DNA from 2 places in the Sphingopyxis sp. USTB-05 genome. Region 1 is predicted to be linked to the other one. Evidence: riboswitches for the same ligand, from Rfam matches in the RefSeq annotation. Region 1 holds a riboswitch; the other holds the start of a gene.
What was found. Region 1 has a riboswitch for cobalamin ahead of KEC45_RS17175 (TonB-dependent siderophore receptor). Riboswitches for the same ligand answer to the same signal wherever they lie in the genome.
Positions count from the first base shown of each region.

Region 2: linked by a shared signal. The riboswitch ahead of metE (5-methyltetrahydropteroyltriglutamate--homocysteine S-methyltransferase) and the one ahead of KEC45_RS17175 (TonB-dependent siderophore receptor) in region 1 are both predicted to bind cobalamin.

Region 1 covers NZ_CP084712.1:3,682,024-3,686,219, forward strand. The annotation lists gene KEC45_RS17165 (RlmE family RNA methyltransferase) at 1-244, shown strand, start outside; gene KEC45_RS17170 (S41 family peptidase) at 278-1,732, shown strand; cobalamin riboswitch at 1,785-1,969, shown strand; gene KEC45_RS17175 (TonB-dependent siderophore receptor) at 2,111-4,069, shown strand; gene KEC45_RS17180 (hypothetical protein) at 4,069-4,196, shown strand, end outside.
Region 2 covers NZ_CP084712.1:3,559,364-3,563,559, forward strand. The annotation lists gene KEC45_RS16560 (GGDEF domain-containing protein) at 43-1,230, shown strand; gene KEC45_RS16565 (RidA family protein) at 1,240-1,680, opposite strand; gene KEC45_RS16570 (hypothetical protein) at 1,709-1,906, shown strand; gene KEC45_RS16575 (Flp family type IVb pilin) at 1,934-2,104, shown strand; cobalamin riboswitch at 2,161-2,379, shown strand; gene metE (5-methyltetrahydropteroyltriglutamate--homocysteine S-methyltransferase) at 2,496-4,196, shown strand, end outside.

The DNA of each region.
Region 1 (4,196 bases):
TCTGCGTACCATCGGCCTTGCCGAAACCGCCGCCGATTTCGCGGTGCAGAATCTGCAGCCCGGTGGCGCATTTGTCGCGAAAGTCTTTGCAGGCGGCGCCGACCGCGAATTGCTGACGATCCTCAAACAGAATTTCACGACGGTAAAGCACGCCAAACCGCCGGCGAGCCGCAAGGGGTCGCCCGAGCTTTATGTCATCGCGCAGGGCTTTAAGGGCCGGAGCAGCAACGCGGACACGGAATAATCGGACAATGAGTCGAACCGGGGGAGAGTTTCGATGAGCAAATCGGCACGGTCGATCGCGGCTGTGACACTAGCCGCGCTGATGCTTGCATCGTGCGGCGGCGGGGGCGACGGAAGCCTGGGCAGCGGCGGCCCCGTGACGGTCCCGCCGACCCCGACTCCCACGCCGACTCCCACTTGCGGGCTTGCATCGCGTCAGGCCTTTGCCAAGGCGGTGATCGATGAATGGTATCTGTTCCCGAGCGACGTCGCGAGCGTCAGCGCGGCGAGTTACAGCAATGTCCAATCCTATATCGACGCGCTCGTCGCGCCCGCGCGCGCGCTGAACAAGGACCGCTTCTTCACCTACATCACCTCGATCGCCGAGGAGAATGCCTTCTACGCCAGCGGATCGAGCGCCGGTTTCGGCATTCGCCTGGCCTATGACGCGGTGAACCAGCGCATTGCCATTGCCGAAGCCTATGAAGGCGCTCCCGCCTTTGCCGCCGGGATCGACCGTGGGGCGGCGATCGTCGCCATCGGCACGACCAACGCCAATCTGCGTACCGTCGCCAGCATCGTGAACGCCGAAGGCACCGCGGGGCTGACCGATGCGCTAGGCCCCAACGACCCCGGGGTCAGCCGCGTGCTGCGCATCACCGACGCCAGCGGCACGCGCGATGTCACCGTGACGAAAGCCGACTATTCGCTCGACCCGGTTTCCGACCGCTATGGTGCAAAGATCATCACCGAGGGCGGTCGCAGCTACGGCTATATCAACCTGCGCACCTTTATCTCGTCCGCGGACGACCAGCTAAAGGCGGCCTTTGCCGATTTTCGCGCACGCGGCGTGACCGACATCATCGTCGATTTCCGCTATAACGGCGGCGGACTCGTTTCGACCGCCAATCTGATGGGCGACCTGATGGGCGCGGGGCGCGCCGGACAGATTTTCTCGCAAACCCGTTTTCGTTCCAGCAAATCGGCGGAGAATGACGAGCATCGCTTTACCCCGGTGAGCCAGTCGATCGCGCCGACGCGCATCGCCTTCATCGGTTCTGGGTCGACGGCATCGGCGAGCGAGCTGGTGATCAATTCGATGCTGCCCTGGCTCGGCACCAATATGACGCTCGTCGGCAGCAACACCTATGGCAAGCCCGTCGGCCAGATCGCGCTCGACAAGGCCGAATGCGACGACCGCATGCGCGTCGTCGCCTTTGCAACGGGTAACGCCACCGGACAGAGCGACTATTATGACGGGCTCGCGCCCAAGATCGCCAACAGTTGCGCCGCGAACGACGATCTGAGTGTCCCGCTCGGCGACCCGCGCGAGGCGTCGATCCGCGCCGCCATAGGCTTTCTGTCGGGCACCGCCTGTACAGCGCGCATCGCCGACGCGAGCGCCGGCGCGGCGGCGCAGCGCCGCAGCGCCGCGATCATGGCCGAGCCCGAAATGCTGAGCCCCGACCGGCCGAGCGCGGCACAGCGTGAATTGCCCGGACTCTTCTGATCGCGAGCCTGCTGCATCGCAGCAATTGACCACGGCCCGGAAATGCGGCTAACGGCGGCGGCAAGCGACAGGTTCCCCGGCGACGGGGACTAAGAGGGAACGGGAAAACCCCGGCTGCCCCTGCAACTGTACGCGGCGAGCCATCGGCCACGCGCCATTGGGACCCCGGTTCCGAGAAGGCGGCCGACCGGCGCTGACCCGCAAGCCAGGAGACCTGCCCGTCGCCGTCGTCTTTCGCGCGGACAGGGTGTGCCGGGCGGACGGGGGTGAACCCGCATGACGACAAAGCTGGCTGCGCATGGGCGCGGGCGATGTCGTGCGTCCCAAGGACAACCGCATCGACCGTGCGCATGGGCGGCCTTGTCGATGGGGTACCCAATGTTGAAATTTGTTTTCCGAAGTTCGATCTGCCTTGCCGCCGTCGCGGCGTCGTCCGCCGCCTCCGCCGAAGACGCGTCCACCGCGCATGCCGTCGCCGCCGACGGCGACAGCATCATCGTCACCGCGACGCGTGCACCGCTGACGCTGGACGAGATACCCGCTTCGGTCGCCGTGCTCGACAAGGCGGCAATCGACCGCGCGCAAGATATCGGCGTTACCGAACTGCTGCTCCGCACGCCGGGGATCAGCATCTCGCGCAACGGCGGTTATGGCACGTCCACCTCGCTGCGCATCCGCGGCGCCGAATCCGACCATAGTGTCGTCGTGATCGACGGGGTGAAGCTCAACGATCCGTCGTCGACCGGCGGCGGCTTCAATTTCACCAATCTGCTCGCTGGCGATATTTCGCGGATCGAAGTGCTCCGCGGGCCGCAGTCGATCCTGTGGGGCAGCCAGGCGATCGGCGGCGTCGTCAACGTCGTGACGGCTTCGCCCGAGAAGGAACTCGAAGGCAGCTTCGACCTGGAAGCAGGATCGCGACAGACCGTGAGTGCGCGCGCCGCGGTCGGCGGGCGCACCGGTCCCTTGAGCTGGCGCATCGGCGGCCAGCGCTTCACGACCGACGGGATCTCTTCGCATGCCAAGGCGTTCGGCGGTGTCGAGCGCGATGGCTATCGCAACACCAATCTCTCCGGCCGCGCCGAACTCGCGCTCGCCGACAATGTCAGCGCCGAGGTGCGCGGCTATTATTCGAGCGGCCGGGTCGAATTCGACGGCTTCAATGTCGACAGCAATGATTATGGGCTGAACAAGGAGTTCGTCGGTTACGCGGGGCTCAATTTCGACCTTATCGGCGGGCGATTCCGCAACCGCGTTGCTTACGCCTACACCGATACCAACCGCGACAATTTCAACCCCGACCGCGCGCGGCCGCAAAGCTTTGAGGCCGACGGCAAGAACAAGCGCTGGGAATATCAGGGCAGTTTCGATTTCACCGACCGCATCAGTGCGATCTTCGGAGTCGAGAATGAACGGTCGGATTTCCGCAGCCGATCGCCCGCCGCCTCGCTCGCGACGCCGGTCCCGGCTTTTGCGCGCGGCAAGGCCGAATTGACGAGCGTCTACGGCCAGCTCAGCGTCGAACCGCTCGACGGGCTGACGCTCAACGGCGGCGTCCGCTACGACGATCACGACAGCTTTGGCGGCCAGACGTTGTTCGCCGCTGGCGGGGTTTGGCGGCTCTCGACCGGCACCGTGCTGCGCGCAAGCTATGGCGAAGGGTTCAAGGCGCCGTCGCTCTATCAGCAGTTCAGCGAGTATGGGAATGTCGCGCTCGACCCCGAAGAGGCGCGTGGCTGGGAAGCCGGCATCGAGCAGCATCTGTTCGATCAGAAGCTGGTCGTCGGCGGGGCCTGGTTCGACCGCAGAACGAAGAATCAGATCATCTATAATAGCTGTTCGTCAACAACGACCAACCCGATGTGCTTCGTGCCTGGTGATCCGACGACGCGGCGTTTCGGATATTATTCGAACGTTGCGCGCAGCGAAGCGCATGGCGTCGAAGCCACTGCTGCGCTGACGCTCGGCGGGCTGAAGCTCGACGGCAATTATAGCTGGATCGTTGCCGAGGACCGGTCGGTGGGCACCGCAAATTTCGGTAAATGGCTGCCGCGCCGCCCGCGTCAGACGGCGAACGCATCGGCCAGCTATGGCTTCGACTTCGGGCTCGAGCTTGGCGCGGCGGTGCGCTGGTCGGGCAAGAGCTATGACAATGCAAGCAATGCACAGCGGCTCGACGATTATACGCTCGTCGACCTGCGCGCCGAATATGCGCTTGCCGACAATGTGAAGTTGTTCGCGCGCGCTGAAAATGTCTTCGACGAGCAATATATGACGGCGTTCCGCTATGGCTCGCTCGGCCGCAGCATCTACGCCGGCATCAGGGGACGCTTCTGATGGCGGCGCTGTCGGACCGGAGCGCATCGACGCTGTGGGTGTCGTTGCTCACCGCCGCGAGCAGCATAACGACGCTGGCGCTCGGTTGCGCCACTCCCTTTCCGTCGCTCGCGGCGCTCGCGGCGGT
Region 2 (4,196 bases), 120 kb from region 1:
GTGTCTCTGCTACCCATCGGGGCGGGGGCAGAAAGCGGTAGTGTGAACGGACAATTTTTCATCTCGCTGCTCAACCCGGGCATCGGCTTCCTGTTCGCCACCGCCTTTTTCCTGCTGTGGCTCAACCGCCGCGAGCGCTACGTCGCTTATGCCGCCGCCGCCTATACGGCTTCGGCCCTCGCCTTCCTGATCCAGGACGTCGGCCCGGTGTTGCCGATGGAACTGCAGCGCCTACCCGCGAATGTCGGCTTCCTCGCGACCGGCATGCTCTTCGCCGCCGCGATCATCAAACGCTACGACCTCCCCGTCCCCTGGCGCGCGATGGGCATCACCGCGGCCGTCTCCACCACCATCTTCGTCTGGTTCCTTCTCGGCCGACCGAGCATCGCCGCGCGCATCCTGACGATCAGCACCGGCGCGGGTATCATCGCGACCATGGTCGTCATCGCGCTCTGGCCGGTCGAAAAGCGCCACCTGATCGACCGCGTGCTGTTCTGGGTCGCCGCCTTTTCGGCGCTCAACCTCATCGTCCGACCCGTCGTCCTGCTTTCGCTACGCGGCGGTTTCGACAATTATGTCGGCTTCCAGCAGTCAATCTATTGGACCACCGTCCAGTTCACGCAGGCGATGGTGTCGATCGTCGCGGCGATCAGCCTGATGGTCGCGGTTGCGATCGACCAGATCGCCGAGCTGCGCCGTCAGGCCGACTATGACAATCTTTCGGGCCTGCTCAACCGCCGCGGGTTCGAGGCGCAGGCCGAAACCGCGCTTCGTCGCTGCCAGGACGAAGCGCGCCCCGTCGCGCTGCTCGTCGCGGACCTCGATCATTTCAAGCGCATCAACGACAATCACGATCACGCGGTCGGTGACGCGATCATCGCCGCTTTCGGCGCGCATGTCCGGCTGATCGGCCCCGCAGCTATGGTCGCGGGCCGCATCGGCGGAGAGGAGTTCGCGCTGCTCGTCCCCGGCGCGGGGATCGAGTCGGCGCGCCAGCTCGCCGAAGCGGTGCGCACCGGCCTTCAGGCCGCCTGCGCCGACCGCATCCCCGCCAGCCTCTGCCCGACCGCGAGCTTCGGCATCGCAGTCGGGACGCCCGGCGGTGGCACCAACCTCGCCGCACTGATGCACGAGGCCGATCAGGCGCTCTACGAAGCCAAGCGCACCGGCCGCAACCGCGTGCGCTCCTATACGCCGAAGCCCGTGCGCCTTACCGCGAATGGCGGCTGAGCCGCCGCGCTATTTCGCGCGCCGCACCGCCACCACCTTGATCTCGACGACCGCGGTCGGTTCGTACAGTCGCGACACGCCGATCGCGGTCCACGCCGGAAAGGGCGCCTTGACATAATTGTTCTTCACCGCCGCAAAGCCGTCGATATGCGCGGCAAGGTCGGTGTGAAAGGTCGTGATGTCGACGACATCGTCCCAGCTCGCGCCCGCGCGCGCCAGCGTCGCGGCGATATGTTTGAAAGCGCGCTCATACCCAGGCGCCAGATCGCTCTCGCCCTTCGCTGGCGCCGCGACCACCCCCGACAGATAGATGATGTCGCCGGCGATCACCGCATCGGCATAGCCCACCGCCTCCTGAAACGCGCGCGCTTCCGCATTTTCGGGCATCAGCACCGATCCCGCCTCGCGCGCGCCCGCCGACCCGGCGCACAGCCCCGCCACCAGCGCCATTCCCACCATCCTTGGCATCGCCCCTCGCATGATCCGCATCCCCCGTCTCGATCCAACCACGCCCGCGAACCTGACAGCGGACGGTCGCGAAGGCCAGCCCTTCGTCACCGGCCACGAACCGGCCCCCTACAGACCGACCATGATTTTCTTCGCTTATCAGGCCATTAATCCTCTTCCGCAGGAAAAGCCGCAGTCCCGCCAAGCTATTCCCCGCGCGGGACCATGAACGGAACAGAGACAAGGGAACAGAAACATGCGGACCCGACGACCATCGAACCTCCTCTGCGACGAACGCGGCGCGACCGCGATCGAATATGGGCTGATCGCCGCGCTGATCTCGCTCGCGTGCATCATCGCCTTCCAGATGCTCGGGCTCAGTCTCGAATCTATCTTCACGACGATCGACGAGGCGCTGAACCGATAATCCTACATCATATAAAGAATTCTTTATATGTCTGTTGACAATCACTGAGCGGCCTCTATCCTGAAAGCTGTCGAGGTTCTTCGCGTCGTCATGCGCCGCGAAGCTAAGACGGGAAGCCGGTGCGCCTCGCAAAGGGGCAATTCCGGCGCTGCCCCCGCAACTGTAAGCGGCGAGCGGCGGTCGTTACGTGTCACTGGTTCGGCAAGGAACCGGGAAGGCCAGACCGCAGCATTGACCCGCGAGCCAGGAGACCTGCCTCGTCAGATAACGTCCTCCGGCGGGGTGTCCGGTCAGGCCGCATGCATGGCTGCGCCCGACCTTGCTTCGCGGGCGTGGAATCCTGTGCGTTCGCGTCTGCCCGGCGCCTTGCTCCTTGCAAGGTGCTTGAAGAATGACTGTCAGCGTCGCCACTCTCGGCTTCCCCCGCATCGGCCTCCGCCGTGAACTCAAATTCGCGCTCGAAAGCTATTGGGCCGGGAAATCCTCCCTCACCGACCTGCAAACCGCCGCCGCGGGGCTGCGCGCGCTCCACTGGACGCGGCAAAAAGCGCTCGGCGCCGACATCCTGCCCTCGAACGACTTCTCGCTCTATGACCATGTGCTCGATACCTCGGCGCTCGTGGGTGCTATCCCTCCGCGCTACGACTGGGCAGCCGACACCGTCGACCCTGACCTCTATTTCGCGATGGCGCGCGGCGCGCAGAACGCCTGCTGCGGCGGCGATACGACCGCGATGGAAATGACCAAATGGTTCGACACCAACTATCATTTCCTCGTCCCCGAACTCACCGCCGGCCAGACCTTCCGCATCGCCTCGACCAAGATCTTTGACGAGTTTGCGGAAGCCAAGGCGCTCGGCCATGCGACGCGCCCCGTCCTGCTCGGCCCCGTCAGCTATCTGATGCTCGCCAAGGGCAAGGCGGTCGAGCCGCTCGCCCTGCTGCCCCAGCTCCTCGACACCTATGCAGAGATTCTCGCTCGCCTCGCCGCGCTTGGTGCCGACTGGGTCCAGATCGATGAGCCCTGCCTCGTCCTCGACCTGACGGGCGACCAGCGCACCGCCTTCGAGCGCGCCTACGCCCGGCTCGCGACGCGCGGGCCCAAGCTGATGCTCACCACTTACTTCGGCGGCCTCGGCGACAATCTCGATCTCGTCGCGGACCTTCCCGTCCACGGCCTGCACCTCGATCTCGTCCGCGCGCCGGATCAGCTCGCCCCCGCGCTGGCGAAGCTCCAGCCGCATGTCCTCCTCTCGCTCGGCGTCATCGACGGCCGCAACATCTGGCGCGCCAACCTCCCCGACCTCTATTGGCGCCTCAAGGAACTTGCGGCCAGGCGCGACGTCATCCTCGCGCCCTCATGCTCGCTCCTCCACGTCCCCGTCGACCTCGCGCTCGAAACCGGCCTCGATCCCGAAATCGCCCAGTGGCTGGCGTTCGCCGCGCAGAAGGTGGAGGAACTCGCCGCGCTGGCCAAGGCGCTGAACGAAGGCGAGGACGCAAGCTTCGCCGCCTTCTCCGCCTCGCGCATCGCCGCGGTCGCACGCCGGACCTCGCCCAAGATCCACGACGCGCAGGTGGCGCAGCGCCTCGCCGCCCTCGACGCCGGCGCCACCCACCGGACCTCCCCCTTCGCCGTCCGCCGCGAAGCGCAGCAGGTCCGGCTGAACCTCCCCGCCTACCCCACCACGACGATCGGCAGCTTCCCGCAGACCGCAGAGGTCCGCAAGGCGCGCGCCGCGCACGTCAAGGGCGATATCGACGACGCCGCTTACGCCCAATATCTCCGCGTCGAAACGCGCGCCGCGGTGAAATGGCAGGAGGAGGTCGGCCTCGACGTCCTCGTCCACGGCGAGTTCGAGCGTAACGACATGGTGCAATATTTCGGCGAGCAGCTCGCGGGCTTCGCCTTCACCCGCGCCGGCTGGGTGCAAAGCTATGGCTCGCGCTGCGTCCGCCCACCGATCCTCTATGGCGACGTCTCGCGCCCGCGGGCGATGACCGTCGACTGGTGGCGCTTTGCGCAGGACCAGACCGACTTGCCGATGAAGGGCATGCTCACAGGCCCCGTCACCATCCTGAACTGGTCCTTC